DNA from 3 places in the Shewanella sp. SM20 genome. Region 3 is predicted to be linked to each of the others. Evidence: predicted binding sites of a transcription regulator. Region 3 holds the regulator's gene; each other region holds the start of a gene.
What was found. Region 3 encodes sigma-54, which starts transcription at its own class of promoters, with help from an activator protein. Its sites were predicted from a motif close to GTTGGCACGNNNNTNGNNT; they were not measured.
Positions count from the first base shown of each region.

Region 1: a site for sigma-54 is predicted at 7,118-7,136, ahead of L5M18_RS09800 (BON domain-containing protein). Genes of this name have one in related genera too.
Region 2: a site for sigma-54 is predicted at 7,166-7,184, ahead of flgF (flagellar basal-body rod protein FlgF). Genes of this name have one in related genera too.

Region 1 covers NZ_JAKKRK010000019.1:29,289-40,098, forward strand. Annotated here, with positions in the region: gene pfaD (eicosapentaenoate synthase subunit PfaD) at 1-139, shown strand, start outside; gene L5M18_RS09765 (DUF1328 family protein) at 495-671, shown strand; gene L5M18_RS09770 (hypothetical protein) at 695-889, shown strand; gene L5M18_RS09775 (diacylglycerol kinase family protein) at 1,034-2,713, shown strand; gene L5M18_RS09780 (hypothetical protein) at 2,764-3,423, opposite strand; gene L5M18_RS09785 (major royal jelly family protein) at 3,637-4,713, opposite strand; gene L5M18_RS09790 (sigma-54 interaction domain-containing protein) at 4,823-6,193, opposite strand; gene L5M18_RS09795 (hypothetical protein) at 6,440-6,895, shown strand; gene L5M18_RS09800 (BON domain-containing protein) at 7,172-7,726, shown strand; gene L5M18_RS09805 (DUF3224 domain-containing protein) at 8,012-8,416, opposite strand; gene L5M18_RS09810 (hypothetical protein) at 8,546-9,322, opposite strand; gene L5M18_RS09815 (polysaccharide deacetylase family protein) at 9,536-10,675, opposite strand.
Region 2 covers NZ_JAKKRK010000007.1:9,087-19,896, reverse strand. Annotated here, with positions in the region: gene L5M18_RS04695 (LPP20 family lipoprotein) at 1-117, shown strand, start outside; gene L5M18_RS04690 (flagella synthesis protein FlgN) at 245-670, opposite strand; gene flgM (flagellar biosynthesis anti-sigma factor FlgM) at 673-996, opposite strand; gene flgA (flagellar basal body P-ring formation chaperone FlgA) at 1,072-1,779, opposite strand; gene L5M18_RS04675 (chemotaxis protein CheV) at 1,982-2,902, shown strand; gene L5M18_RS04670 (CheR family methyltransferase) at 3,003-3,842, shown strand; gene flgB (flagellar basal body rod protein FlgB) at 3,986-4,390, shown strand; gene flgC (flagellar basal body rod protein FlgC) at 4,393-4,809, shown strand; gene flgD (flagellar hook assembly protein FlgD) at 4,834-5,604, shown strand; gene flgE (flagellar hook protein FlgE) at 5,687-7,048, shown strand; gene flgF (flagellar basal-body rod protein FlgF) at 7,221-7,964, shown strand; gene flgG (flagellar basal-body rod protein FlgG) at 7,975-8,763, shown strand; gene flgH (flagellar basal body L-ring protein FlgH) at 8,775-9,449, shown strand; gene L5M18_RS04630 (flagellar basal body P-ring protein FlgI) at 9,461-10,552, shown strand; gene flgJ (flagellar assembly peptidoglycan hydrolase FlgJ) at 10,570-10,810, shown strand, end outside.
Region 3 covers NZ_JAKKRK010000031.1:49,666-60,475, forward strand. Annotated here, with positions in the region: gene lptA (lipopolysaccharide transport periplasmic protein LptA) at 1-510, shown strand, start outside; gene lptB (LPS export ABC transporter ATP-binding protein) at 507-1,238, shown strand; gene L5M18_RS14060 (RNA polymerase factor sigma-54) at 1,346-2,824, shown strand; gene hpf (ribosome hibernation promoting factor) at 2,853-3,140, shown strand; gene ptsN (PTS IIA-like nitrogen regulatory protein PtsN) at 3,143-3,586, shown strand; gene rapZ (RNase adapter RapZ) at 3,583-4,437, shown strand; gene L5M18_RS14080 (HPr family phosphocarrier protein) at 4,424-4,699, shown strand; gene mgtE (magnesium transporter) at 4,944-6,308, shown strand; gene L5M18_RS14090 (molybdate ABC transporter substrate-binding protein) at 6,387-7,223, opposite strand; gene L5M18_RS14095 (OmpA family protein) at 7,490-8,179, opposite strand; gene L5M18_RS14100 (transposase) at 8,852-9,085, shown strand; gene L5M18_RS14105 (PA4780 family RIO1-like protein kinase) at 9,802-10,662, opposite strand.

The DNA.
Region 1 (10,810 bases), on a different contig from region 3:
TAAGGCCCGTAATGCGGTGGATTTAGCCAAACATTTAATGGTGGGCGCGGCGTATCAATCCCGGATTAACTTGCTGTTATCCCAAGGCGCGAGCATTCCAGTTAGCCTGCAGCGCTGGAAACCATTAAATCGTTTTTAAACGTATTTAGCTCCTATCATCTTGTATTATAAGATCATAATATCTTCAAGCCGACACAAACTCACAGTGTCGGCTTTTATTTGTCTTTACTTATGGACGACATCAGCTCACAGTCTTTGATTCAACGTATTAGGCTGAAACTCTTACCGAAGCTTAGGTAAAAATTGCCTACCCCTCTTTTAATTCACTCACACCATTTTAAATAAAATGATTTAAATTATATTTAAAATCAATTAACTACTTAAAATTTTTAAAGTTGGCATTAAGATCGCAATCAAGTAAGAGCCATTAGCCGTTACCTTACAAGTGACACAAACGGTCATGAGAAGGATTAATACAAGGGCAGGAGGTTATTATGCTAGGTTGGACATTAGTATTTCTAGTTGTTGCCGTGATTGCCGGGTTGTTAGGATTTGCTGGGATTGCTGGCGCAGCGGCGGGAATAGCGAAAATCATTTTCTTCATATTTATTGTGTTATTAGTGATTTCTCTGCTGATCAATGCCCTTAAGGGTAAATCACCGCGACTATAATTTTTTTAGAAAAGGAGATAGATATGAAACCATTTACCCTGATGACAAGTGCTGCATTCGCATTATTACTCGCCCTAGGTTTAACGGCCTGTAGTGATAACAAAGCCGAAGACGCGGGCGAAAAAATCGATGAAGTAATGACTGATACAGGTAATGCCATCGAAGATGCCTGTGAAGAAGTCAAAGAAGGTGTTAAAGCTAAAGATACTAAGTGCTAAACAAACCTCACTTTAGGGTGGCAATAGACTCGTCTACTGCCACCCTTTTGGTTTAGACTCGCTCATTTCTGCATCTCTCATCTCGACATCTATCCATTCAAGTGCAACGATTTTAACCAAGAACAATGGCATTGGAGGACTTGCATGCTAACGAAGATCCACATCAAATATTTGTACACTGCAGGTGCAGTATTGTTAGCCTATTTTGCAGTAACAGACACTTCTCCCCTGCTCACTTTCATTTGTGCATGGACAAGTCTGTCACTGTTTTTAGTCGGTTCAGCCTATTGGTTTAATCTCGCCAGTATTTTTAGAAAACGCCAAGATGGCACTATTCCTTGGTATATTCGTTGGGGTTTTATTCCCTTTTTATTAGGCAGTCGACTCTATAATCACTGGGCCAGAAAATACGATTCAGTACCGCCCATGCAGAGGATTGATGAACATCTGTATCTCGGCTGTAGACTCTTTTCCGCAGATCTGGAAACGATTAAAGCCAATAAGATCACTGCCATTCTGGATGTCACCGCTGAATTTGATGGCTTAGATTGGTCGCAATTTGAAGATCATATCGAGTATTTAAATATTCCCATCCTCGACCATAGCGTACCGACCAGCGCCCAACTCAATCAAGCCGTTAACTGGCTGCACCGCCAAGTGCGCGCCAATAAACAGGTACTCATTCACTGTGCTATGGGTCGTGGCCGCTCAGTGCTTGTACTCGCCGCTTATTTGGTTTGTAAAGATAAACAACAGCACTTCGCCGAAGTACTGCAACAGATAAAGCAAATCCGCAAAACCGCTGGCTTAAACAAATGGCAATTACGCGCGCTAGATCGCATGCTCAGTCAAGGGAAAATTAACATCCACAAAGTGGCGTGGATTATCGCCAACCCAGTTTCTGGTGGCGGGAAATGGCAAGAATACCGCGAGCAAATCCAAGATGAACTCAAAGCCTATTTTGACCTGACTTTAAAACTCACAACAGCAGACGAAACCGCAAATGTCTTCGCCGAGCAAGCCCGTAATGCAGGCGCTGATATCATTATCGCCTGTGGTGGCGATGGTACTGTGACTGAAGTGGCCTCTCAAATCGTCGATACGGATATCGTCTTAGGCATCATTCCTCTTGGCACAACTAATGCCCTCAGTCATGCCCTCTTTGGTTTAGGCAGTAAGCTTATTCCTATCTCTCAGGCGCTGGATAATATTATTCAAGGGCATTGCCAAGCCATTGATACCGCGCGTTGTAATGAGGCGTTAGTGTTGTTGCTTGTAGGCATAGGGTTTGAGCAACAAATGATTGAATCCGCAAACCGTGAGCGTAAAAATGCTCTCGGCCAGTTTGCCTACCTCGATGGCTTATGGCGCGCAGTGAATGCCGATATCACTTTAACCATCCAGCTCAGCTTAGATGATGCAAAACCCACAACATTGACGACCCATAGCCTAATCGTTGCCAATGCCGCACCGTTTACCAGCGTGTTGGCGCAGGGCGATGGCGAACCAAACATGACCGACGGGTTGCTCGACATTACTTGGTTGGATGCTGGCGATGAACCCAAAGAGCAGTTGCTTAGCCTCGCTGAATTAGCGATTGCAGGATGGATGAAAGAAGGCAATAAAAATGTGCGAGATCAACAAGCGAGTGCAAGTAAAGTCCATCATGCCCATGCTAAAAAGGTCACTATCAGCAGCCAGCCTAAGTGTAAATATGTGATTGATGGTGAAGTATTTGAGCCAGCGGATCTCACTATTGAAGTCCAGCCAGCATCTCTTAAAGTGTTTGTTCCTTATCAGGAAACCACTGGGCAAGATGAGTGATCGTTGTGGAGGACATCCAGCCTAACTTTTTAGGCTGGATGACTGAGCATTTATAGAACGAACAAAAAATATAAAATATTCAACAAAATAAATATAACCAGCAGAACCAGTACCCGCATGAAATTAAATTCACTACCTTTGGGAAGTGATTTTTGAGTGGTGTTACTAAAATCCTGAAATTTACAGTCTATTGCCTGCGCACATTGCTGCAACGCTTGTTGTAATTCCTTTCTATCAGTGCTGTTAGCCAATTTTAGTTGCGCGCCCTTAGGCTGCTGCAATTGTAGATAAGCGAGATAATGCTCAACGATATCTTCTGCTTGGCGATTACGCTCGAACTGGTGCCAATGGGTTGTTTGCAGCAGATAGAGTTGCACGGAGTGAATATCCGAAAAGGCATAGGACCGCCAGCGCCATAAGCCAAGCGATTTGCCATTAATAACGCCTTTGCCAAGCCACAATTGTTGTCGTTCGACATCTAACCAACACTGTTGCTGAACAAACGCAGTCGGTAACACGGGTAACAATAGAAACAGTGTTACCCAGCCGAGAACGAGCTGTAGTATCGGATCGGGTTGTAAATAGGTTGCTCTGGCGCAGAGTAAACCAAGCAGTAATAACCCAGCAGCAAACAGCCATAATAGAGGTCGGTACTGAGTACTCAGAGTTTGAATATAAAATGCATTTTTAGAAGGTTGATTGAATTTCACTGAACTTGTTCCTTGTTCCAAAAATTATCTCACCATTCAATATTGACCTGTGCCAGTCACAATAAAAGGCATTGATAGTTTGCACAATCAACACCTAACTCATTTCTAGACGCTTTCGAGTTAAACCAAAGACTCACATCAACGTAAATAAACAGTTGCGATATAACTCATACTGCAAATATAAGCTGCAACTTTGCAGTTGCAGCTAAGGTGTTATTGACCCGCAGCAGTATCCTCACCGGTCCAGAGTCGCATGATACGGTAAGGCGGTTTGGCGGTTTCGGCTTTTCCATTAAAGGCTTTTGCTTTATGCAATTGATTCACTGAAATATATAACCAGCCTGTTTCACCAAATTGCACACTATCTGGAAAATCCAGTAGTGGAGAACTGACCGCTGTTGTTAGCGTGCCTTTGTTATCTAGCATGGAAATGGCATTGTGGTTCAAATTGGTAAAGTAATGATTACCTTGTTTGGACGTTGCTGCGCCATCTGATACAGGCTTAGCTCCGACTAATTTTACCGTGGCGATAATTTTATCATCGTTGCCTGTTTGTAAAGCCGCAGTCGATAACTGATACCAGTGAGTGCCATTCATTGCACCATAATAGAGTGTACTTCCGTCGGCAGATAAACTGATTGGATTGACCGCGACACTGGCGACTTTGCCATTAAACAATGTTGTTTTGTTATCTATGTTCATTACTGCATCCGTTTCGGCCTGCAGCGAGCTATGACCTGAAAAACGTATTGTATGACCATCGTCGATACGCACCGCTAAGAGGCCAGGGTTGGCGATATCGGCTAAATAAATCCAGCCTTTTTGTGAATCGACAACCAGATCCTGCATAAAGCTGCCTTTAGGCGCGAGAGTTTGTGGTAGGACGATTTGTTTATATAGACTGCCGTCCTTAATGTTAAATCCCCAAATCCTTGTCGGGCCTAATTCTAACCCCATATCTGCGGTCCAGAGGTGTCCAGCCTTGTCCTGAGCAATACCTAATAAGGTATCAAATTGAGCAGTATTGGCTGTCGATGTTTTTTGCAAATCCATTGAAGGCCAAGCTTTATAAGCGTTGGTCTCACGATTAACTTCAATCAATTGCAAACCTGATGGTGTATCAAATGGATGTACTGTGGCAAAAATCCGACCTTGTGCAGTGACGCTGACATTGCCAGGTCGTATTGGCAATTCAGCGACTGTTTCAAGACTTCCTACTGCTGGGGTGGCGTTCACAAAACTACTGGCTGTCAAAGAAAGCCATAATGCTGTTGTTAATAAGTGTTTCATATTCTATCTCCGCTTTTTCTGTTTAAGGGCTGTAGAATAGGAGTTATTATTTACAAAAAAAAGAGTATAAAGTTTAGCTCTGTTTCAATATTAATTTGATAATTAATGTTTATTCAGCAGTCGTTTCACCGGTCTCGACTTGCTGCTCGTACTTGCTGAGCTTGTTGTAGAGGGTTTTAACGCTGATCCCCAGTTGTTCGGCGGTATCCGTTTTATTACCCTGAGTGGTTTCTAGTGCTTGATAAATAGCGATTCTCTCTAAATCATCTAAGCGCATGCCTTGGGGGATAACAACTTGTTCACCACCACATAAACCCACTTCATTCGTCTGAGGTAGCTGTAAATGGCTGGGTAAAATATCCTGATCGGCCAGAATATAGGCTCGCTCAATAGCATGTTTTAATTCGCGCACATTACCAGACCAAGGGTACTTAGCAATCATCTGAATACAGTCTTCAGCTAAGCTCTTATTCTGCTTTTCGGCCACGTTACGATAGGCAAGAAAATGCTGCGCAAGCCCAATAATATCCTCGCCACGTTCCCGTAAGGGCGGAACGCGAATGGGAAACTGAGCCAAACGAAAGTACAAATCTTCTCGAAATAACCCAGCCTCTATCGCCACTATGGGATCACGGTTAGTCGCTGCCACAATACGTACGTTTGCACGTTGCACTTTGTCGCCACCCACAGGACGATACTCGCTATTTTCCAACACTCTGAGTAACTTCACTTGATGATCAATCGGCATTTCAGTGACTTCATCGAGAAACAAGGTTCCGCCTTCAGCCTGTTCAAATACGCCTTTGTGATCGCGATTCGCCCCCGTAAATGCACCTTTGACATGACCAAACAGCTCACTGTCGACCAATTCAGGGCTTAATGCACCACAGTTAATTGCAATAAAAGGCTCGTTTACCCTAGGGCTGGCAAGATGTATGGTATTAGCAACCAGTTCTTTCCCGACCCCACTTTCCCCAATAATCAGCACATTACTGCCTGTAGCAGAGACGCGACGAATTGTGCGGTATAGCTTGTGCATAGGAGCTGATGAACCAACAAGCAAACCGTATTGGTCTAGCTCGCTAGCAAAAGGATGCAGTCGATTAGGCGATGACGCTAAATACTGTGCAAAATCAGCAAAAATTTCGCTGATTAGCGGCATATCGTAAGGTTTGCGAAAGTGGTAACCAGCAAAATGAGACATTAACTGATCAAGATTAGGGTTTGGCTGACCATCGGAGAGAAAAATAAACTCAATATTTGACATGGCCGCATTATCCAGCAGCACAAGGTAATCTTCACGACTAAGACTGGATAACTCAATAATGGCAACATCGACGTGATTTGCCCCTAGCTGCTCTATCCAAGGCAAGTCATCGACACTGCGTAGCTTATTAAAGTCAGCAGCGCCAGCAAGTTCGATGATTGCTTGCTCGGCGCCAACATCCTGCAAGTGATAAAAAAGTGTCAGTCGAGCCATGCGTATCTACTCCCTGTATGAAAAACTACTGTATGTCAGCCATGAAATTTTAACAACAGCAACGGTAATAGTTGCCGATGTTCTAAGATGATATCTCGATGAACTGAGAATATCAGTCTAAAAATCAGCCTGTTAAAATATCATTAAAAACGAGAACAGAATATGCATGGTAGCTGAACGAAACGAAATCAGTTTACCCAAGCAGTTAAACAATCTATGTCGAACACTGGCATTAGGAGGCCCATAATGAAGTCTAATGTTGTGCAACATCAGACTGATATCCGCGCCGATATCATGTTGATCGATGAAATCATCAAGCTGAATCAGGAAGGACTCACATTTTACAACCAAGCGAGGAGGTATGTCGAAGACTATAATCTTAAGCGTGTTTTTTCCGCCAAAGCTAACATCCACCAACGAATGTTAACTCGGTTTGAACAGCTGAGACGTTTGGCTGACGAGCCAATTAATGGCCTAAGTCACACCGTGCCCGTCACTTATACTCAAGCAACAGAATTGCTGCAACAGTGCCAAATTTCGCAGGCTATGACCGCCCTTGTCGATATAGAGCAGCAAGTGCTAATCCAAATAAAACAAGCAGTAAGGCAAGCGCATCAGCCACAACTTGCAAACCAACTTGCAGAGGGTGCCGCTTGGCTGCAAATGAGTTACGACGGTACGGGATCGCTCAATCACCATTAATTCCCTGTCGCTAAGTGAGCCATATTTAACCGACTCCCCTCCACTTTTACTACAGACATAATACCGCACTGATGAGTGCGGTTTTTTATGCTCGAATGATGGCTCAGCATGCCAGAAAAAATTACATTTTGTCGGTAAAAAAGACCGACCAAAAGGAAAACGCTAAGGTATAAAAACGCCAAATAAAACAATTAAAACATTAAAAATCATTACCTTAAAAACATTGGCACGATTGGCGCATTATCTAGCTTCGAGAAAACAACGGAGGATATGATTATGAAAACTACAACAGCATCAGTACTAGTGGCTTTACTTGTCGGTTCAATCAGTTTAAATGTGGCTGCCGCCCAAGATTGGAAAGGCGGAACCAAGGATGCGTGGATCGATGGTAAAGCAGAAACCACTTTACTGCTCAACACGAATCTCAATTCCTTCGACATCATTACAGATGTCAAAGATGGTAAAGTGACGTTAACAGGTAAAGTGGAAAGCAGTGTGGATAAAGCCCTCGCCACAGAGCTCATCAAGAGTTTAGATGGGGTGAAAGATGTCGATAACCAACTCACTGTGATGAATGAAAAAGAAGGCACCAGTGAAGTTGTTGCCACCTTAACTGACTCTAAAGTTGCCACTGTCATCAAAACGCGTTTACTGTTTTCAACTGACGTATCCGGCACCCAAATTAATGTGGATGTTGCCAATGGCATAGTGACATTGAAAGGTGAAGTTGCCAGCGATGCCGAACGTCAACTAGCACTGAAAATTGCCGAAAATACCGACGATGTGAAAAAGGTCGTTGATAAAATTAAAGTTGTTAAAAAAGTGTCTTAACTCTCGCGACAACGGCATTTTTTAAATTAAACGTATTTTAAGTAACAGCACGCCGATCTAGACTCAAGGTTCGATAGTGCTTTATGAAAAAAGAATCAAAAAAACCAGCCTCAGCTGGTTTTTTTATGTCCATTTTCAGACTCAATCGAAAAGACTTACTCACTTAAATTAAGAGGAGTGAATTAAGATGACTCGAATGATCATAAAGGAGAAGAGTTACAGAAAACTGAGCTAAAACGCAGGCGTTACTCAAGCTTCAAAGCCAAACTAAGCTTCAAAGTCAAACTAAGCTTCAAAGCCAAACTGGAATGCATAAAAATGTTGGCCATTCTCAATATTGATGGTCATAGTGCCAGTTAACCCCAGCAACTCCCCCGCCCCAGAATGGGGTATCACTTCTAAGATCAGACGATTTTGTCCATCGGTCATAATGCCAAAATGTTGTAATACAAAACTGCCCTGCTTACCGCACAAATTACCAACCACTTGTTCAATGGCCACATAGCCAGCTGAGCCCTTGACTGACGTCATAGCACTGAGCATTTCCCCTTTGCTGCGACCCTCAAGCTCACCATAAAAGGTTTTATCTAAGCCCATACGTCCTAACGTCACACCACCAATACCAGTAGCATAGGGGCTATCAGGAGTGAGCTTAACATCAAATTTCCCAGTGATTTTGCTAACTTGCATGACACTCTCCTTGTCGAAATCTTATGCTGACCTATTACCTGCTAACGCTTGCTATTGAAGCAAACATCACCCACTGACCGAAAAACAACTTAGCATAAGCCTGCGTAGATCCATAATGGCATTTACACGCTACTTATGTATGCTGGTCTCACTCACTACCATCTCTATGGTTTTGACTATTTCAGGGCTTTCAGACATGGGTTGGTCAGACGCTCTATCGCGATAAGTCACAGCAATTTTGAATGGGGCTTCAAAAGGATAAACAGGTTCAATACTATCAACTTCGATTCGATCGCCAAGCATGACACTGCCTAAGTGTTTCAAGCTATTGTGTTTAAAATCCAGATTAAACAATCCAAGATACCAAAATACGCCTGAACCTTGAGTCGTCACAATAAAGGGCGCCACAAAGGGCATAGTTTGCATTTTAGGATCATCTTGAATCGGTGCGTCACTTTGGGTGTCCGGCTCTAGAGCTGGATCGAAATTTAACGGTGTAATGCGTAAGTAATCAAGTAATGCTCGACCTTTTACCTCACCATCTTGGTAGTCGCCCATAGCAAACTCTGTTTGTTTGATCTTAATAAAATGAGTCAATGCAACGGACTTGCCGCCCTCAGGCAGCGTTATTTCAACAGGATTGGCGGTATTTAAGCTAAAGAGTTTGAGCATCACTTCCGATGCATTCGCCACAGGCTTTACCTCAAAAGGTGTCACAGTTTCGATCTCATTCGCCTGAGCCTGAGTTTTTTCATGCGCCATGGCTTCATCGTATTGCATCACCTGTCCATCTTCCATCACCATATAAATATCATCATTGGTCATGTTGAAACGGTAAATACCCGCAGCAAGTAAGGCTAATACCACTAAGGTTGCCGCTATGGTTAATTTTACAAACGTACTCATCTTCTCTCCCCAATCGCGCTCGTTATGCGCTACTTTTCTAACACCGATAAACTTCAAATCAATGTCGGAGCAGTATTACAGATACTGAGTTAAAGCGAAGTGGGTAAAGTGTAAAAAATGCCGCTATTTTGAATTTTGTCAGGCTAAGTTCAGCAACATGCCTTTTACTCGACAAATATGATGGGCCGAGTAAATACTCAGCCCAATACATCACTACTTTTCGTTTTTCCACAAGGCTGGGGTTTGGTTCGGTTGCCAATTGCTTTGGGAGAAATGTGCTTGCACTAGGGAATAGATTTTATCTTGATAGGACACAAACTCAGGTAGTTGATAATTATGCTGCTCCTGCCAAGCAGGGGCATAGTTATCTAGCGTATCAAAACGATACCCTTGACGTTGAGCTTCTTCAACAAAACGCTTAATTTTAGGCAAGTTGATGGTTGCACCTTGTCCGCGGTGAGCATTCTCAAACAGGAAGTCGTGGGTCAAGATAACCACTTTCCCGTTATGTAAACCATCACTACAATCTAAGTTCTGCGTACGACTGTTAAGCGGATTCATCGTCGTTCCTGCGCAGGTGTTGATCACTTGATTGACTTTTGCCACCAGCTCAACCCCATCGGCCATGGATTCAGCAGGAAAAGCAACCCCCCAATCCTCTGGTCCCCAGTCTAGATCCCAGCCAAATATTTTATAGTCACTCTCAGCGAGCATGTTTTGAATTTGCACCGCAACTTGCGAACTGTTGGTCGAGGTTTCTGCGGTACAAGCAAAAGCGGGGTCCCAAGGCGGCACTGTATCGGATGTCGCACACAAGCCGTCGCCTTTGAGTTTACTGGTCACTCGCCAACCATTGGTGTAAGGCAAACGTGCCAACTTAGTCATCTTGTTATTGGGATAACTGGCGGCATTAGGAATAAGTTCAACCACTTTGGCCGTGTTCGTCACAAAATAGGTGAAATCGGTGGCCGCATCTTGATAGGATTTTACAGGCCAGAGTCCAACTTGATTACAATATGCCGCCCCAGATTGCACGCCATCAGTGCAGTTATGCAGCATATGATCGTAACTGTGGTTTGCCAGAATATGACCATCGTCTAGCAAACGTTGTAGGGCGACAGCCGCTAATGCCTCGTTTTCATCTCCTTCGCCATACATATGAAACGCATTAATAAAGAACGTCGCCTTAATATTGGCATCCTTTAACGCATCTAACAGCCCTAAGGTCGCGTCAATTGGACCATCATCAAAGGTAAGGTAAATGGTTTTATCGCTGGCGTAGGCCGCACTTAAGCCAGTACTCAAGCTCGCAACACAAAGCCCAACTGCAACGGCTATCGATTTCAGTTTCATGATTTCATCCTATAAATAATGTTTAAAGATGAATAAGTTAGTTCTCTTTACGCACTGGTTAATTCATAACCTGTAGACAGCGAGTTCACTCATCCGTTTAGCTTATCTATAGTGAGTAATCCCGCCGGCATTAGT
Region 2 (10,810 bases), on a different contig from region 3:
AGTTATCCAGCAGGCGAGCATTATGTCACTGAGTTAGAACTTGATTTTTCACAGGTTTGGGCGCTTTATCAACAACAGAACCGTCCACAACGAGTGAAGGAAGTGACGTATTTCTAGCGTTATTGAATGTATGTTCAACAGCATGTATTGAGCCGCGTATTTACGCGGCTTTTCTTTTTGTACAAGACATTAATATCTAATCAGAGCTTAGAAAAGGGAATGCTAAGTGGGAGTGATGCGCTTGTTAGGCCTTTAAATCATTGCCTAAACTTGAGATAGTCGAGGTCTTGCCTTTATCGTTATAGGTGAGGCTGGAGGCGTTTCTGCTGGCTTGTAAAGCTTGAGCAAAGCGATTTAAACTCGCTAAATTCATCTCAATTAAACTGGCATTTTGTTCGTTTAATTCTTTGCATTCAGTCAATGCGTCTTTGATCTCGGCCATTTTATGCACGAGTTCGACTTGCTGAGTGAGTAGCGATTTATCACTGTGTTTTGCCAGAATATCATCATTAGTCTTTAGTTCTTTCAGACATTGCGATTTTTCGTTAGCAAGGGAAAGCAGTAAATCGGCGTTTTGGTCAACCAAAGCGCCTTTTTCCTTGAGTATGATTTGCTTAAGAACAGCCAAATGGGCGTGTTGTAGATCTACCAGTTTAGCTATTTCAGTCATAGTTACTCTTTATTTAAGTCATTAAGTTCGGCTTCAAAACTTGCAATATTGGCAGCCAACTTTTCAGGGTCAATTTTATAGCGACCTTCGGCAATAGCTTGTTTGATTTCGGCTACTTTCTTTTGATCAACTTCAGGAAGGCTAGCCATTTTAGTCTGAGCTCCTTGAAGTTGTTGTGCCTGGGCCGTAATGACCACTGAATCGCTTCTCTGTGGTGTTGTCGATTTTGTAGCAACTTGAGCAGATTGATCGCTGCTCGTTTTCGTTGCGCCTGAACGAACTTGCGCAGTCGTTGCAGTGTTGAGTTTGCTAATATCAATTGCCATTTTAGGCTCCAGCGTCGTGTGTACGGGATTTCTTAACTGGGGTATCGGCAGCTTACAAAAAAGCTTTAGATTATTTTACATTCTTACTTCAACTTCGCCAATGCCTGTGACTATAGCATCTAGTTCTTTGTTTGAACTGCTATTTTTGACTCTGATCCGATCACCTTTATTGCCATCTTGTAGGGCTTCGCCCGCTGTTTTGAGCTCGAATGAGCCAGAACGAACGTAGATAGAGATCGAATCATTTTTACAAACGAAGCATAAGTTGTTGCTTAATATGGGATTATCTTTTGCTACTCGTCGTTTTACTCGCACGCCAGCCAATTTACTCGGATCATCGAATTCGGCACCTCTCAAGCTATTTTGTTCAATGTAACGGACTTCTACTTGACTAGGAGAGATGAGTTCGCCTGGTGCTAAGATTTCGGTTGAGACAACAACGGGGAATAAGATATCCACCCGAACCGAGATATAGATTTGCCAAGGGTAAGCTAAGTCTTGCGTATCACAGCTGACTTTTAAGGTGTTATTACGGCTAATTTCCCTATCGCTAGCCAGTTCAACTTTCATTGGAGACGAACATTGTGACGGCAGCATTCTTGCGTCAACCATCTGTGGCGAAATATTTACTTTGGCATTTTCTGGAACGGATATTTTTTCTGAAATAAGCGCTTTAGCTAATTCTGAGATTGCCGATACGGTGGGGACAATAGGCTCTGCACTCGCTAAAGCGGGCATGAAGAGGGTGAAAAGACTAAAAAAACAGACTAAATTTACTTTCATAATGAAGAGACTAGCTTGTAACGCCAGAATGCACCTATACTTTTATTAAGTTCGAAGCTGACCACTGTAATAATTTGCATCACTGTCAGAAGATTGACTCAGTTTCGACTATGTTTATCGATAGATAAGACGTAAGCAATTAATATGCCTATACTCAACTGAGTTATAGGGCCGAACATAAACAGAACAACAAGGCAGAGTTATGTCGAGTATTCTTGATTCAGTCAACAAACGAACCCAGCTCGTTGGACAAAACCGTTTAGAATTGCTGCTTTTTAAATTAAACGGTCGTCAACGGTTTGGGATTAACGTGTTTAAGGTGAAAGAAGTACTGCAGTGTCCACCACTGACCACTTTGCCTAAACTTAATCCTTATGTGAAGGGGGTTGCTCATATTCGTGGAACAACCATTTCAGTGATTGATTTGAGTGCGGCAACAGGGGGAAAACCTTTAGCGAGCACTGAAAACTGTTTCATCATTATTTCTGAATATAACCGCAGTGTTCAAGGCTTCTTGGTCAGTTCTGTTGAGCGGATCATCAACATGAATTGGGAAGCGATTATGCCTCCGCCGCAAGGTGCTGGTCGTTATTCTTATCTGACAGCTGTGACTGAAATTGAAGGTGAATTAGTTGAAATTCTCGATGTGGAAAAAATCTTAGATGAGATTTCACCGGTTAAAACGGCTATCAGTGAAGAAGCCAATGAAAAACTGACCCTCGACAGAACTCAGCATTACCATATTATGGTTATTGATGATTCTGCCGTGGCGCGTAAGCAAATTATTCGTTCACTTGAGTCATTGAATTTACAAATTGATACCGCAAAAGATGGTCGCGAAGCATTAGACAAGCTTAAAGAAATCGCCAAAGAGATGGATAATGTGGCCGATGAGATCCCCCTCATCATCTCTGATATTGAGATGCCTGAAATGGATGGCTACACCCTGACCGCTGAAATCCGAGATGATCCTAAGCTTAAGCATATTAAAGTGGTACTGCATACTTCGTTAAGTGGTGTATTCAATCAGGCAATGGTTCAAAAAGTGGGGGCTAATGACTTTATCGCTAAGTTTAATCCTGACGAACTGGCCGCTGCTGTGAATAAGCATTTAAGTTTGTAATTGCTGTAGGTTAGTACCTAGATACGCTTTACGCTATAATCTCGACTTTATAACATGATGGTTTCGCACTGATTTTGGTGCTTGCTATAGGATTTAGGATGTGAATGTGCCAAATAAATCACTCGCTGAGGCTGAATATAATCAATTTAGGTTGTTCTTAGAGCAACACAGCGGCATCGTACTGGGTGAAAATAAGCAATATCTTGTGCGCAGTCGTCTTGCTCCTTTGATGGGCAAATATAACCTGCCATCCTTATCTGATGTGGTTAAGCATTCGATGAAGCCTACTGAGCGTGCGCTCAGAGCTGAAGTGATCGATGCTATGACGACCAATGAAACCCTTTGGTTCCGTGATCGTTATCCATTTGAGTTGTTGAATAATGTCCTACTACCAGAATACAGTCGTCTGGGGCGTCCGCTTAAAATTTGGTCTGCGGCTTGCTCGTCAGGCCAAGAGCCATACTCATTGGCTATGACTATTCTTGAGTATCAACAGAAGAAGCCTGGTGCCTTGGCTGGTAGTGCTTCGATTCAAGCAACGGATTTATCTCCTTCCATGTTGGAACGCTGCAAAAATGCCGAGTACGATAGTTTGGCATTAGCGCGTGGTTTATCTGAAGAACGTAAGCGTCAGTTTTTTGATGCATTACCTTCAGGTAATATGAAGTTAAAGGATAATGTGAAGCGGTTGGTGAACTTTAGAGCGCATAATTTGCTTGAGAGTTATAGTCTGCTTGGCAAGTTCGACATTATCTTTTGCCGCAATGTGCTGATTTATTTTGCACCAGAGGCAAAGGCAAAAATTTTGCGGCAATTCGCTGCCGCTCTCAATCCCAAAGGGATTTTATTTCTCGGTGCATCAGAATCTATCGCTGGTTTAACGGACGAGTTTGATATGGTTCGTTGTAACCCTGGCATTTATTACCAGAAAAAGACTTAACTCAGCCGCTCTAAAGAAAATTACCGACAATTGTCGGTAATTTTTTACCCATCACTTGCTCATCCTTGTTGTTATTCTCAAAATTTTCCTGATGTTGGCACATGAATTGCTTTATTTTCGTGAGAACACGAGGAGGCAATTTTATGGCGATCAATTTTGATAATGCACTGGGTGTGCATCAATACACTCTCGGTATTAGAGCGCAGCGGGCTGAAGTTATTTCAAGCAATATCGCTAACGCAGATACGCCACATTACAAAGCCCGCGATGTTGATTTTTCTGCGGCAATGCAGGCCGCTCGAGGCCAACAGCAGCAGCGAAATAGTCTTGAAATGCAAGAGCCAGATAAGCATTTTGGGCTTGCGGAGTTGACTGGGCAATTTGTTAAGTTCCGTGTGCCAAATCAACCCGATACCGGTGATGGTAATACTGTTGATATCCAACAGGAACAATCGGCATTCATGCAAAATGCACTTGAATATCAAATGTCGCTAGGTTTTTTAGACAGTAAGTTTAGTGGCATGAAGAAAGCGTTGAGAGGGGATTAATCATGAGTTTATTTAGCATATTTGATGTTGCTGGTTCGGGAATGTCTGCTCAATCGGTCAGGCTAAACACCACCGCGAGCAACATAGCCAACGCGGATTCCGTCTCGAGTAGTGTAGATAAGACCTATCGTTCCCGTCATCCCATTTTTGAAGCCGAAATGGCTAAAGCCCAAAGTCAGCAACAAGCTTCTCAAGGCGTTGCAGTAAAAGGCATTGTAGAAAGTGATAAACCACTACTGAAAGAATACTCGCCCGATCATCCTATGGCGGATGCGGACGGCTTTATTTATAAACCGAATGTTAATGTCATGGAAGAAATGGCAGATATGATTTCTGCTTCGCGCTCATATCAAATGAATGTTCAAGTCGCTGAAGCAGCTAAGTCTATGCTGCAACAAACACTTGGGATGGGTAAATAACATGTGTTACTTAGGAGGTAAGCTGTGAGCCTCATTAATCAAATTAACCAAGCGTCGGCGCAGACGGCTCAAAATAAGAGTCAGCCAAATGCCGTTACGACGAATTCATCAACCAGCTCAACGGGTAATCCGTTTCTTGATGGCATACGTTTGCCAAAAGAGTCAATAGTACCGGAAGCAAAAAGCCAGCAGTTAACTCAAGATGACTTTTTCTCGTTATTAAGCCAACAGTTATCGATGCAAGATCCCTTTAAGCCCGTCGACAACGACCAAATGATTGCGCAGATGGCATCATTCTCGACGGTTGATGGTATTACTAAGTTGAATAAGGAAATCGTTAATTTAAACGATGTTATGACATCAAGCCAAGCATTACAGGCATCAGGACTTGTTGGTCGCAAGGTGTTGATCCCAACTGATACAGGTAACATTTCAGCTGAAAGCCCAACAATAAAAGGTGTGATTAGCACGCCAGCTAAAATTCCTGAAGTTACTGTACGTGTTGAGGATGAGAAAGGCCAAGTTGTGACCACCTTTAAAGTTGATGGCAGTAAGGGGGGCAATGTCGATGTTAACTGGGATGGCCTCGATAAAGACGGAAACCCTGTAACCGCAGGTAACTATACGATCAAGGCGAGTGGTTTAGTGGATGGGAAATCCCAAGAATTGCCAGTCTCGACCTATGCTCATGTGACCAGCGTTTCTCTCGGTACGGCCAGTACTGGCGCGATTCTTAACTTGAGAGGCGGTATGGGCATCAAGTTAACCGATGTGTTAGCTGTGTCTGAAACCTAAGTTTGCCTAAAAGAATTTTTGCAGTATCCGAATTGGGCGTAAGTCGCTCATAAATGAATTGAGTCAAGTGTAGAGGTGAATTATGTCGTTTAACATTGCATTGAGTGGCATTTCTGCCGCGCAGAAAGATTTAAACACTACGGCGAATAACATTGCTAATGCGAACACCATTGGCTTTAAAGAGTCCCGTGCTGAATTTGCGGATGTTTACGCTAATTCTATTTTTTCAAATGCTAAAACTGCTGTCGGTGGTGGTGTTGCGACGAGCCAAGTGGCACAGCAATTCCATCAAGGTAGCTTACAGTTGACGAATAACTCCCTTGATATGGCGATTAAAGGGGGTGGCTTTTTCGTTACTGCCTCTGAACTGGGTACATTAGACCACTCGTTTACCCGTGCTGGAGCATTTAAGGTCGATAAAAATAATTACATGGTTGATTCTGCTGGTAATTATTTGCAAACTTTCCCTGTGGATAAAGATGGGAACTCGACATCAGTGAGTTTAACGACGGCTAAGCCGGTACAAATACCAGACACTGCAGGTAGCCCTGTAAAGACTGAGAATGTTACTTTACAAATGAACTTAAATGCTAAGGAAAGTGCACTCGACCCCGCGGCATTCGATCCTCTAGATGCAAAAACCTACAATAACGTTACATCAATGACAATTTATGACTCACTCGGTGAGCCACATATTATGACCACTTATTTTGTTAAGCCCAAAGATGGTTCGTACAATGGTGAGAACAATTGGGTGGCTTACTATGCTGTTGATGGAAAGCAAGTCGATTTAGCCGGTCCTGCTGGTACTTATCAAACAGATACCACCGGCGATGGTACGCCTGATGCAACGGGCACAGCTCAAACTGCTGGTGGTTGGAAAGGCTCTGTACTCAAGTTCAATTCTGTTGGTGTCTACACTGGTAGTGATCCTGCTATAGTCAAGACTGAGGCTTTGGGCGTCAGTGGTGCAGGTGTTTTAGGGCCAGGTGCCGATGGTACTCAAGAGTTGACTGTGAAGTTTAATGCCCCAACGCAATATGCTGCTCCTTTTGGTGCAACTGAGTTGACGCAAGATGGTACGACTGTAGGCCGCTTAACTAACGTTGAAATCGGCGAAGATGGTTTAGTGACCGCGAGTTATTCTAATGGTTCAACCGTGCCTTTAGCACGGGTTGCTTTAGTTCGTTTTGCTAATGAACAAGGTTTAACGCAAGTGGGTAATACGTCGTGGAAAGCCAGTTTAGCTTCAGGTCCAGCGTTAGCGGGTGAGGCAAATAGTGGAACTTTTGGTAGCATCAGTTCATCGGCGTTAGAGCAATCGAACATCGATTTAACTACTGAACTGGTCGATTTAATTTCGGCACAGCGTAACTTCCAAGCGAACTCTCGTACCCTTGAAGTGAATAACACGCTGCAACAAACCGTATTACAAATCCGCTAATCATTACTTTATTTAACTAAGTGTTGCCGCCAGTGGCAACACTTAGCCTTTATCCTGCCGTCAAATCACTTCATTTTCATATTTTTCAATTCTATCAGTAAATTAAACGTTATTTTTTTTGGCATGATGCTTGCTTGGATATTGTCATGTAGAAAATTTGACGGAGCAGTCTGTGGACAAATTCCTTTATGTCGCCATGAGTGGCGCTAAGCAAAATATGAATGAGCTGGCACTCCGTGCGAACAACTTAGCCAATGCTAATACCGATGGTTTTAAATCAGATATGGCGCAGGCCAGATCGATGCAAGCCTTCGGTGAAGGGTTGCCTTCAAGGGTGTTTGCGATGACAGAATCTCCGTCAGCTAATTTTCGCTCTGGTCCGATAAAAACCACTGGACGGGATCTCGATGTTGCCATTAAAGGCGATGGCTGGTTTGCCGTTCAGGCGAAAGATGGCAGTGAAGCTTATACCCGTTCCGGTAGTCTCAGTTTCGATGCGACGGGCATGTTGTATAACGACAGAGGCAATCCCGTGATGGGGGATGCTGGCCCGATAGTGCTGCCATTACCTATTGATAAAGTGTCAATTTCACAGGATGGCATAGTGTCTGTTCGCCCTCAAGGGGCGACTGCTGAAGTGATAGAAGAAGTGGCGAGATTGAAGTTAGTTAATCCCGGCAATGCGCAGATGATGCGTGGTGAAGATGGATTATTTCGACAAATGTCAGGCGAACCTGCACCAGCTGACCCTTTCGTCACAGTTGAAAGTGGTGCCGTAGAGGGCAGTAACGTTAACCCTGTTGATGAAATGGTGTCTTTGATTGATCTTCAGCGCCAGTTTGAATTGCAAGTCAAGATGATGAAAACCGCGGAAGAGAATGATCGCGCTTCATCTTCATTAATGCGTATTAGTTAGGAGATAGATTATGCATCCGGCGTTATGGATTAGTAAAACTGGCTTAGACGCACAGCAAACTGATATTTCAGTGATTTCAAACAACGTAGCGAACGCTAGCACTGTGGGCTACAAAAAAAGCCGCGCAGTATTTGAAGATTTACTCTATCAAACAGTTAACCAAGCGGGTGGTGTTAGTGCATCTAACACTAAGCTACCCAACGGATTAAACATAGGTGCGGGTACGAAAGTCGTCGCCACTCAAAAAATGTTTACTCAGGGTAACATGCTGACGACGGATAACTCGCTGGATCTTATGATTGAAGGTCCTGGATTTTTTGAAATCCAGCTCCCTGATGGAACCACTGCTTATACTCGAAATGGTCAGTTTACCTTAGACGATACGGGTCAGATTGTGACTCCAGGTTCTGGCTATTTGCTACAACCCGCGATCACTATTCCTGATAATGCGACCAGTATTACCGTTTCAGCAGAGGGTGAAGTTTCAGTAAAAACGCCGGGTACCGCTGAGAACCAAGTCGTGGGTCAGTTGACTATGACGGATTTTATTAATCCATCGGGTCTAGATCCTATGGGACAAAACTTATATACGGAAACTGGTGCGAGCGGCACGCCAATTCAAGGTACCGCTTCGTTAGATGGCATGGGTGCTATTCGTCAAGGCGCCTTAGAAACCTCTAACGTGAACGTGACCGAGGAACTGGTGAACCTTATCGAAAGTCAGCGCATTTACGAGATGAACTCCAAAGTGATTTCAGCGGTAGATCAGATGCTGTCTTATGTGACTCAGAATTTATAGAGGCAAACATCATGGCTAGATATCTTGTGTTGGCCGTCGCGTTATTGCTTGCAGCCTGTAGCTCGACGCAAAAGAAACCCCTTGCGGATGATCCCTTTTACGCGCCGGTATACCCAGAGGCGCCGCCGACAAAAATTGCCGCAACTGGCTCTATTTATCAAGACAGCCAAGCATCTAGCTTGTATTCGGATATACGCGCCCATAAAGTCGGTGACATTATCACTATCGTATTGAAGGAATCGACTCAGGCGAAGAAGAGTGCAGGCAATCAGATCAAAAAAGGCTCAGACATGAGCTTAGATCCCATCTTTGCTGGTGGTAGTAATGTGTCCATTGGCGGAGTGCCAATTGATTTGCGTTACAAAGATAGCATGAACACTAAGCGTGAATCGGATGCGGATCAGAGCAATAGTCTAGATGGCAGTATCTCGGCAAACGTGATGCAAGTGCTGAACAACGGCAGCTTAGTGATCCGTGGTGAAAAATGGATTTCAATCAATAATGGTGATGAGTTTATTCGTGTCACTGGTCTCGTTCGCTCGCAGGACATTAAACCCGATAACACTGTCGATTCAACGCGAATGGCTAATGCCCGTATCCAATACAGTGGCACAGGCACTTTCGCAGATGCTCAAAAAGTGGGCTGGTTAAGCCAGTTCTTTATGAGCGACTGGTGGCCCTTCTAAGGAGTCGTATCATGAAATATAAACTGGTGTTAGCCGTTGCCATGCTAGTGTTTTCTCTACCTAGTCAGGCTGAACGAATTAAAGATATTGCCAATGTGCAAGGTGTGCGTAGTAACCAGTTGATTGGTTATGGCTTAGTGGTCGGTTTGCCGGGAACGGGGGAAAAAACCAGTTATACCGAGCAGACCTTTATGACTATGCTCAAAAACTTTGGGATTAATCTTCCTGACAACGTCAAACCGAAAATTAAAAACGTTGCAGTGGTAGCCGTACACGCGGATATGCCTGCCTTTATCAAACCTGGTCAAGATCTTGACGTGACGGTATCTAGCTTAGGCGAAGCCAAAAGCTTACGCGGTGGCACCTTATTACAGACCTTTTTGAAAGGGGTCGACGGTAATGTGTATGCGATCGCCCAAGGTAGTTTAGTGGTGAGTGGTTTTAGTGCCGATGGTTTAGATGGTTCAAAGGTGATTCAAAATACGCCAACTGTAGGTCGTATACCGAATGGCGCAATTGTTGAGCGTAGTGTAGCGACCCCATTTTCAACTGGCGATTATTTGACGTTTAACCTACGTCGTTCGGACTTCTCTACTGCGCAGCGCATGGCCGATGCGATCAATGATCTATTAGGTCCTGATATGGCGCGTCCTTTAGATGCGACGTCTGTTCAGGTAACAGCTCCACGTGATGTATCACAACGGGTTTCCTTTTTAGCAACGCTTGAAAACCTCGATGTTGTTCCCGCAGAGGAATCTGCCAAAGTGATCGTTAATTCACGTACTGGAACCATAGTGGTTGGGCAAAACGTACGCTTACTCCCTGCGGCGATTACCCATGGCGGCATGACTGTCACTATTGCGGAGGCGACACAGGTTTCGCAGCCTAACGCGTTGGCAAATGGTCAAACAACCGTCACGAGTAATAGTACGATTACAGCAACAGAAAGTGACCGCCGTATGTTTATGTTTAATCCAGGCACTACGCTGGATGAGCTGGTTAGAGCGGTTAACTTAGTCGGTGCAGCCCCTTCAGATGTGTTAGCAATACTTGAAGCATTAAAAGTGGCAGGAGCTTTGCATGGTGAACTTATCATCATCTAATTTCTGTCGGGAAAATCATGGAAAAGCTTTCAAGTTCATCACATTTTCTTGATTTGGGCGGGCTAGATTCACTCCGCGCCCAGGCTCAGAAAGATGAGAAGGGCGCCTTGAAAAAGGTTGCCCAACAATTTGAAGGTATTTTCGTGCAAATGCTGATGAAAAGTATGCGCGATGCCAATGCGGTTTTTCAGTCTGATAGTCCACTCAATAGCCAATACACTCAGTTTTACGAGCAGATGCGCGATCAGCAGTTATCGG
Region 3 (10,810 bases):
AGCATGAGTGCTTTCGCGAAAGTCGGCGACTTAAAGCAAGAAGTCAAAATTAAAGCCGTGAGCCAAACTGCGGATATCAAAAACAACCAGATCATCTTCTTTGGTCCGGTGGAAGTGACCCAAGGCTCAATAAAAATCCAAGCAAATGAACTGCGTGCATTTTCTGCTGAAGGTGAAAATAGCAAAACTTTGGTCGCAACAGGCAACCCTGCTACGTATAGCCAAATATTAGACGATGGCCGTCCTGCATCGGCGAGCGCGAAAGAAATTCGTTACGATATGGCAAGCCGCACCTTAACACTGAAAGGTATGGCGTCATTAGATCAAGCGGGTAGCCAAGTTACAGGCAATTTAATCCGCTATAACATGATTCAACAGAAATTGATGGCCGAGAGTACTGGCAGTGGTGACGATCGCGTGATCACTATTATTCAGCCTGAAAACTATCAAGATGATGCTAAATCAGACGCTCCGGCGGATAAACCTGTAAAAAAGCAGGACTCTAAATGACCCAAATCACCTTAAGAGCACAAAATCTGGCGAAAAGTTACAAGAGTCGCCAAGTGGTTAAAGACGTCAGTCTGACGGTAAAAACCGGTCAAGTCGTTGGCCTACTCGGTCCGAACGGCGCGGGTAAAACCACGACCTTTTACATGGTTGTCGGGCTAGTGAAGAGCGATAAGGGACATATCTTTATCGACGATGATGATTTAACCGCAGATCCTATGCATCTGCGTGCCCGCAAAGGCATAGGTTACTTACCGCAGGAAGCCAGTATCTTTCGTAAGCTAACTGTTCATGACAACATCATGGCCGTACTGCAAACTCGTAAAGAACTTAAAAACGAAGAACGAGAAGAAGAACTAGAACATCTGCTCGAAGAGTTTCATATCACCCACATCCGTGACAGCCAAGGCATGTCATTGTCGGGTGGCGAACGTCGTCGCGTCGAAATTGCGCGAGCTTTAGCCGCTAATCCTAAGTTCATTTTGCTCGATGAACCGTTTGCCGGCGTCGATCCTATTTCGGTTATCGACATCAAGAAGATTATCGAACAACTCAAAAGTCGCGGCCTTGGCGTACTGATCACAGACCATAATGTCCGCGAGACATTAGATGTATGTGAACATGCTTATATTGTGAGTCACGGAAACCTGATTGCCGAAGGGACTCCAGCAGAGATCTTAGACAATCAGCAAGTTAGGGCTGTGTACTTAGGTGAACAATTCAGGCTATAGTTAATCGAGCGAAGCCAATGGAGGCAATTTATACCGCCATTGGGCTTCACTCAAGATAATAATAAGCGACCTCATCCAACAATAATAACGTAGGGATCAGCGGTAACATGAAAGCGTCACTCCAGCTCAAACTGGGTCAACAGTTAACCATGACGCCACAATTACAACAGGCCATACGTCTGTTGCAACTGTCGTCATTAGAACTGCAGCAAGAGATCCAGCAAGCATTAGATTCTAATCCCCTTCTCGAGCTGGAAGAGGATCAATTCGACGCCACTAAAACCCCTGTAAACCAAACGCTATCCGATACGGATTTCAGTGAATCTAGCACTCTGCCACCAGAAAAAGACAGCTCCACCATAGACACGGCAGAGTCGCTAACCAAAGAATCCATGCCCGATGAGCTCCCCATGGACACCACATGGGATGAAGTGTTTACCGCCTCCCCAAACTCAGGCCCCGGCGGCAGTCGTGAAGACGATATGCCCTTCCAAGGCGAGACCAGTGAAGGTTTGTACGAACACTTAGAATGGCAAAAAAACCTCACGCCGTTTTCTGAAACCGATTTAGCCATTGCCACCGCCATTATTGATGCAATCGACGATCAGGGCTATCTCACCCAAAGCACTGAAGAAATTCTCGAAGCCATGGGCAATCCTGAAGTTGAGCTTGACGAAGTCGAAGCCGTACTCAAGCGCATTCAGCATTTTGATCCCATAGGCGTTGCCGCCCGCGATTTAAGTGAATGCCTGCTGATCCAACTGTCGCATTTCGCCGCTGATACTCCCAACCTAGAAAACGCCCGTATGCTGATCAAAGATCATTTAGATCTGATCGCCGCCCGTGATTTTAGGTTGTTGATGCGTAAGACTAAATTAAAAGAAGATGAATTAAGGGATGGTATAGCACTCATCCAAACCCTCAATCCTCGCCCAGGTTTGTTGATCACGCCCAATAATGACGAATACGTTATCCCAGATGTGTCTGTGTCGAAGAAAAATGGCCGCTGGGTCGTTGAGCTTAATCCTGACTGCATGCCCAAAATCAATGTAAATCAACATTATGCTTCTATGGCACGCAGCACAAAAAACCAAGCCGATAGCCAATTTATTCGCGGCCATCTGCAAGAGGCTAAATGGTTTATTAAGAGTCTAGAAAGCCGTAACGACACTTTGCTTAAAGTTGCTAATTGCATAGTGCAATATCAGCAAGGTTTCTTTGAGTATGGTGAAGAAGCCATGAAGCCTATGGTGCTTAACGATATTGCTGAAGCGGTAGAAATGCATGAGTCCACCATCTCACGGGTCACAACTCAAAAATACATGCATACCCCTAAGGGACTTTTTGAACTAAAATACTTCTTCTCTAGCCACGTCGGGACTGACGATGGTGGTGAGTGCTCATCCACAGCAATCAGAGCCTTTATAAAGAAACTGGTGGCAGCGGAAAACCAGAAAAAACCATTAAGCGATAGTAAGATGGCACAACTTCTGGCAGAACAAGGGATCAACGTAGCCCGCAGAACCATTGCGAAGTACCGAGAGGCTATGCTTATTCCACCTTCTAATCAGCGTAAAAGTTTATAACCTACAGTGGATATCGGAGGACGTTTCTATGCAAATAAACCTAAGTGGACACCATGTCGAAATTACCGAATCGTTACGTGCATATGTAGAAGAAAAGTTTTCAAAACTTGAACGCCATTTCGAACAGATCAATAATGTGCACGTTGTGCTCAATGTTGAGAAAATGCAACAGATTGCTGAAGCGAGAATAAACCTCATAGGTGGTGAAGTTTTTGCAACTTCAGAGCATGCTGACATGTATGCCGCTATAGACGCCCTGATTGACAAGCTTGACCGTCAGGTTATTAAACACAAAGAGAAGTTAACAAAACACTAATAATGGAACTTTGTACCATACTGCGGCCGGAGTGCACTACCTGCGCCACTCCGGGCAGCAAGAAAAAGGTACTGGAACTCATCAGCGACTTAGTCGCTGCCCAGTACCCGACCCTCTCATCTCAAGAGATATTCGAAAGCCTAGTGGCGCGCGAAAAGATGGGGAGCACAGGTATAGGTAACGGCATCGCCATTCCACATGGTCGACTAGCCGATATAGATCAGCCCATTGCCATACTCATTAAGTGTGAAGAGCCGATAGCATTTGATGCTATCGATAAGCAACCTGTTGATATTTTATTTGCACTACTGGTGCCTGCAGACCAATGTCAGCAGCACTTAAGTACTTTGTCTTGCATGGCCGAAAAGCTGAGCGACAAGCAAATATTAAAGCAATTACGCAAGACGCATGATGAAACGGAACTCTATCAGGTAATCACTGGATGAAACTGGTCATAGTGTCGGGCCGCTCAGGCTCAGGCAAATCTGTCGCCCTTAGGGTACTCGAAGATCTCGGCTATTATTGTGTCGATAACCTTCCCTTGCCATTGATTGGCAGTTTGCTTGAGCAACTCAAAGGCAGTAACGATCTCGTCGCCATCAGTGTCGACGTGCGTAACATGCCTGAGCAGGATAAGGTCTTAGTGAAACAACTCGCTAGCCTACCTCCAGATACTGAGTTAACGAGCTTCTTCCTTAACTCCAGCGATAAAATTCTGCTCAAGCGTTACAGCGAAACCCGCCGTTTGCATCCTTTGTCGAAGAGCCGAGTCTCTTTGCAAGAAGCGATAAAGCTGGAGGGGAAACTGCTTGAGCCTATGTCAAAACTGGTCGATCACTACATAGATACGTCGAATTTGAATATCTATGATTTAAGCGACCAAGTCCGACAAATTCTCCTTGGTAGTGTCGATAAAGAACTCGTGATCAACTTCGAGTCCTTTGGCTTTAAGCACGGAATGCCCACCGAAGCCGACTTTATGTTCGATGTGCGCTTCCTGCCCAATCCCCACTGGGAGCTGGCGCTGCGGCCATTGACTGGCTTGGATGAACCCGTAGCTGAGTTCTTAAATCGCCAACCACTGGTCAATAAGTTCATCTGGCAAATCGAAAATTTACTGGAGACTTGGCTGCCGCACCTCGAGCGTAACAATCGCAGTTATTTAACTGTGGCCATTGGCTGCACAGGTGGACAGCACAGATCGGTTTACGTCGCAGAGCAATTGGCCAAACGCTTTAGTAACGGTAAACATAAAGTGTATGCCCGTCATCGAGAGCTCAATAATGCCAAAGCTTGAACGTCAGATAACCATCTGTAATAAGCTCGGTTTACATGCCCGTGCCGCCACTAAGTTGGTGGTACTGGCTTCCGAGTTTGATGCGACCATCACCTTAATCCAAGGCGATAAACAAGCATCGGCCGCCAGTGTACTTGGCTTACTGATGCTTGAAACTGGCATGGGTAAAACCATTAAGCTGATCGCCGAAGGCCCAGATGCAGAGCCGGCTCTCGATGCCATTTGTGCCTTAATCGACGCTAAGTTTGACGAAGCCTGTTAGTTTCACTTCACACTAAGCACTTCATAGTTAGATTCACTTCATGTCTAGTTTAAAAAACTTGCCATTCAGACATGGCAAAACATTTGTCGCTCAACGATACAAGCTACTGGCGATTACACTAGCGGTCATTGCGCTGGCCTTACCTTAGCCGCCTTAATCTGTGTCATCGACTGACGCTTAGTCACCGCTAAATCATAGCCCAACACCAAGATCTCAAACCAATTTGCCGCACAATGGAGGACAAATGCCCGTAGATAATGCAGAAAACGATCACACCGGACATAGTCTTGACCAGTTAAACCAAGCGCTTAGCAGCGGCATGTTCGTACACGTGCGCAATATGCTGCAAAAAATGGCCGCCTCAGATATCGCGCTGATCTTAGAATCATCACCGCCAAGTGCCAGACAAGTACTGTGGCAGCTCATCGATCAGGAACAAATAGGCGACATACTCGATGAGTTGAGTGAAGAACTCAAAGACCCACTGATCCGCAGCATGAGCCCTGAGCGAGTCGCGAAAGCGACAGCAAGCATGGACACCGACGATCTCGCCTATATTCTGCGAAGTCTTCCCGACGCCGTTTACAAACAAGTGTTGCAGTCGATGACGGAGCAAAATCGCCTGAGGGTAGAACAAGCCCTATCTTATCCAGATGAGACCGCCGGCAGCTTGATGAACACAGATACTGTCACCCTAAGACCCGATGTGAATATCGATGTGGTGCTGCGCTATCTTCGGCAAAGGGGCAACCTACCCGACACCACAGATACCTTATATGTGGTCGACAAACAGGACAAAGTCCTTGGCGGTGTTAGGCTGGCAGATCTGCTGACTTGCGCGCCAAGCACCACAATTCGCAATATCATGGATCCCAATATTCAAAGTATTCCTGTGAGCATGTCCGACAGCGAAGTCGCACAGAAATTCGAACGCAATGACTGGGTATCGGCACCTGTCGTCGACAGTGATGGTAAGCTGCTCGGGCGTATCACAATCGATGACGTAGTCGATGTTATCCGCGAAGATGCTGAACATTCCATGATGGGTATGGCGGGGATGGACGGAGATGAAGATACCTTTGGTCCTGTGCTAAAAAGTACCCTACGTCGCTCGCTCTGGCTCACTATAAACTTATTCGCCGCCCTGCTCGCCTCGTCGGTCAGCAATATGTTTGAAGGCACTATTGAACAATTTGCCACTATCGCCATCCTAATGACGATTGTCCCTAGCATGGGCGGTGTTGCCGGTAATCAGACCTTAGCGCTCGTGATCCGCGGTATTGCTTTAGGCCATATCGGCCAAAGCAACGCCCGCTGGCTTATCGGTAAAGAGCTATCGATTGGTTTTCTCAATGGCTTGATGTGGTCGATTTTAGTCTTTGTCGCCGTGTGGCTATGGAAGGATGATATGGCACTGGCGGGATTAATTGGTAGCGCCATGCTGATCAACATGACAGTAGCTGGGCTTGCAGGTGCGAGTATTCCATTGATTTTAAAACGACTTAAAATCGATCCTGCCCTCGCTGGCGGTATGGTGCTCACCACAGTCACTGACGTGGTTGGCCTGTTCGCCTTCCTCGGGTTAGCGACGCTCTACCTGATGAACTAACGCTTTAACAGTTTGAGCTAACCACAGAACGGCACCCCAAAGGTGCCGTTTTTTATCCGGCTTGAAAGCTAAAAAAGGTTATTTTGCCGGAGGTTGAAAACCATAACTGCTCAGAATCGCTTGGCCTTTTGTCGATAGAATAAACTCAGCTAACGGCTTAGCGGCAGTATTAGCGCCTTGTAAAACCAGTAAACCATAGTCGGCACCCACGGCGAGTTCCTGCGGTAAGTCAATGATTTGTAAACTTGGCACTTCTTTTTTAGCCAGCACAGCATTAGTGCAATAGGTTAAAAAGATATCCGCTTGCTTGTTTTCCATCACCCAGCCATAGGGGTTGCGATCTTTAGGCGGTTTAACGCTCTCAGGGCCGCCCGTCAGTTGTAATGCCTTGGTCTCTAACGCGGCTTTCGCATTGGGTTTTACCGCTTCGGCCTTAGCAAAAACGGCCCAGGCATAATCCCCCGCGGGGTCGGCTTTCGGGGTTGAGGTACCGACTTTAATCTTAGGATCTAACAAGGTATCGAGTAACGTCGCACTCGTCACCTGAACTGTGTCTTGAGCAATGGCGCAGAGTTGATTACGGGCAAACATTTGCACCGCTTCGCCCTGACCCGAATCCACTAATGCCTGTGGATGTTTCATATTCGCCGAGGCAAAGATATCGACTTTCTCGCCCTCTTGAATGCGCTTTAACAATAAACCTGAGGGCGCATATTGCGCTACAACACTTATTTGCGACTGTGCTTGATAAGCAGCAATAATATCACTCATCGTAGCCTTTAAACTGCCTGCGGCGCGCAGTTCTATCGGCGCGGCTCCTGTGGTCACTTCGGCTTTCATCGGCACTCCTTGTACAGCAGTCACCATGATGACAGGACTTAAACTCAAGGCTACTAACATATTTTTGCTTATCATAGTCATATTCTCCTTTAGGCACTAAAAGTCATTCTTGTGACTTATCCCCATACAGAACGTGAAATAGATAAAGGGATCAAGCTGAAGTCATCCCAAGGTAATTAGCAGTGATATGTTTGTGGTGCAGGTCACTCAAGGTGCGCTTCATAAAGGACAAATTGTCTAATAGAAGCACGGCAAGCTAATCACTCAATTAGCCCACCACTGAAAACAAAAAAAGTCGCCCCTGGCGACTTTTTCAGCGAGAACTTTGTGCTTAGACCAGACTATTTACCCGTTGGTATTAGTACGATCTCAACGCGGCGGTTTTGTGCTCGGCCATTTGCATTGGCATTTGATGCAATAGGACTCGCTTCACCCATACCTTTTGATTTTACACGGGCAGAGGCAACGCCTTTACTCATCAAGTAATTACCCACTTCGCTAGCCCGGACCTGTGACAGACGTAAATTGTAAGAGTCTGAACCACTGCTGTCGGTATAACCTAATACGTTAAGCTGCGTTTTGCTGTATTCCTTGGCCACAACCGCCACTGAATTCAGCACGCGTTTAGCACCGTCACTTAACTCGGTTTGATCTACGCCGAAGGTCACTTCATTAGGCATATTCAAAATGATGTTATCGCCGTTACGGGTCACACTCACGCCCGTTGAGGCTAATTGTTGGCGTAATTTAGTCTCTTGCACATCCATATAATAACCAATACCACCACCGACTGCAGCGCCCGATGCAGCACCAATTAAGGCACCTTTACCGCGGTCGCTCTTGCTCGAAGATACCACTCCAATTGCGGCACCCGCGACGGCACCAATCAATGCGCCACTGGTCGCTTTAGCGGTTTGTTCTTCATTTGAATAGGGATTGATTGTTGTACAACCCGATGCAACTAGCGCGGTCGTCAATACCACTATGGCTAACAGGGATGGTTTAGATTGCACTGCCTGAAAACACTTCATCATTTATAACCTCTTTATATGATTGATGACTGTGAATACCGCTCAAAAGGGCAAGAAATATCACGTCCATTAGGTAATACGAATGACCTAGGGATTGCCACAAAGCAGGCAGTATATAAGCAATTGCGCTGGAGACAATCCTTTATCCATCTTCAATTACGCTAATCCAGATTTTAGTCAGCAAAGATACAGATTTCGGGCTTCAATCATGGCTTGTACCGCCCAATTTCATATCAAGTCTATGGCACCGAAATAGTGCACCTTGCACCTTTATTGGCAGCACTAAAAAATAATGCCGTTTTAATCTAAGTCGCAATACAATGATTTTAAAGGTTAAAATAAAAATTAAAATATTGGCACGAATTTTACATACTACTAAGTGAGTAGACAGTCAGACGCGGTAAACATCGCCGAAAACTAGAGTCAACTTCAACAGGATTAATCCAAATTAAATGGACCTATCGAGACAGAAAATGGGCTCGAGTATTTAGGGTCATAAAGGAGGAAGTATGAAAACGGTCATGAACTTTATCGCACTATGTCGCCACGAATGGATTTGTCTGCGCCATCTAGGTCTGAGCCAGTGGGATTTAGAACAGCTTCACTATTATCAATAAAAGGCAACGCAAACGGTCATATTTTGGTTCTAAGGCAGTAAAAGAGGGAACGCTCATGGGAATCGCAGAAAATAGTCTCAAGCTACATGTTATCACCGAGGTTAAAGTACAAGGTCGCTTACTGTCGGATGTTGCACGTCAATACGGTTTATCTGCCAAGGCAGTCTACCAATGGGTGCGAGAAAGCGATCTGCAACCCCAGCAAAGAGAATGCGCATTAATGAGTGAGATTGCCCAGCTACAGAAAAAAATTAAACAGCTCAATCAAGAGCTACGCACGATAGGTTAGCCTGTACAACAAGCTAAACGTGCCCGAATAGACAAGGCCGGACGAGATTGCATATCGCCCTGCTGATAACGCTAACGATGTAAAAGATGTGCTAACAACAATAATAACAGCGCCCTTTTTAGTCCGGCCTTGTCGTCCAAATTGATGAACCCAGCGAAGATTGGGAAATAGTATTAACAGCAACAAACGGATAGGGACAATGCAAAAGTTTCGGCAAGACTAGGGAGGGAGTTATCTCCCCCAAGATCAAATATGTGAATTGTGCTCCCCCAAGTCATGAACATATTTCTCTCTCTGGCCTTGTCATTTTATTCACAGGATCAATGATGATCCAGCACTGCAATAAGTGTAGTGCGCCAAGGAAGGCCGTGATTGGTATTACATAGATTGACTGAAGAGTGACCAAGGTTTCGGCAAGGATTGAGGGAGTTATCTTCCCCAAAGATTAAATATGTGAATTGTGCTCCCCCAAGTCATGAACATATTTCTCTCTCAGCTCTTGTCCTTTTATTACACTGTTCGATGATTGCTAGCTTGTTTGTAGCAACAAGGATGGCCCCAGCTTCCATAGGGGATTAAGCCAAGGATTGGCTAACGCAAAAAATTAAATAACAATAATAAAATCAACAATAAAAATAATAATTCACTTAATTTTTAGCATAAAAAAGACGCTACTTTGAGCGTCTTTTTTATGGGTGAAAAACAACGACTGACGATTAATAGTCTTCTTCGTTTGCCTCTTGGATCCGCTGCTTACGCTCTTGTGCCTCTTCAAAGGCTGCTTGGATTTCTTCCAAGACCGCACTAACATCGGCTTCAACCAGCACTTCGGTAAACTCACCCGTTAATGGCGTTTCAGGCTTCAATTCACCGGCTTCAAACAAGGCCCAAATTTCTTTGGCGTATTGTGTTTTTAACAGCTCAGGAGCATACAAACCATAGTATTGAGTCATGTTATTCACATCACGCGCTAACATCCATTTAGCATGGTTATTTGCAGCGGCATCGACGGCCTGAGGTAAGTCGATAATCACTGGCCCTTCACTGTCAACTAACACGTTAAACTCAGACAAGTCACCGTGCACTAACCCCGCACAGAGCATACGTTTGACATAGGTCATCACCAACGCATGATCCTTCAAGGCTTTTTCTGCCGACATACTAACATCGTTTAATCTCGGCGCGACATTGCCCTCGGCATCCGTCACTAACTCCATCAGCAACACGCCATCGAAACAACCATAAGGCGTTGGCACCCGCACACCCGCATTCGCTAAACGGTAAAGTGCTTCAACTTCAGCATTTTGCCAAGCTTCTTCCTGCTGATCGCGGCCAAATTTAGACCCTTTTTCCATCGCGCGCGCGCGACGACTGTTACGGACTTTTCGACCTTCTTGATATAACACAGCTTGCTTAAAACTGCGCTTGTCCGCTTCTTTATAGACTTTGGCACAGCGGATATCATCACCACTGCGTACAACGTACACAGTCGCTTCTTTACCGCTCATTAACTGGCTAATGACCTCATCGACCAGTCCTTCATCAACCAGGGGTTGGATTCGTTTCGGAGTTTTCATAGCGCCCTTATACCTTACTTAGGCATGATATGGAATACTGCGGGCAAATCTTCATACAAAAGCGGTCTCCAGCGGAAGTTTGATGAATATAGTTTAGGATTGTTAAACGAATTTTAAGTAAAAACTAATGCACTTGCGTGTTAAACAC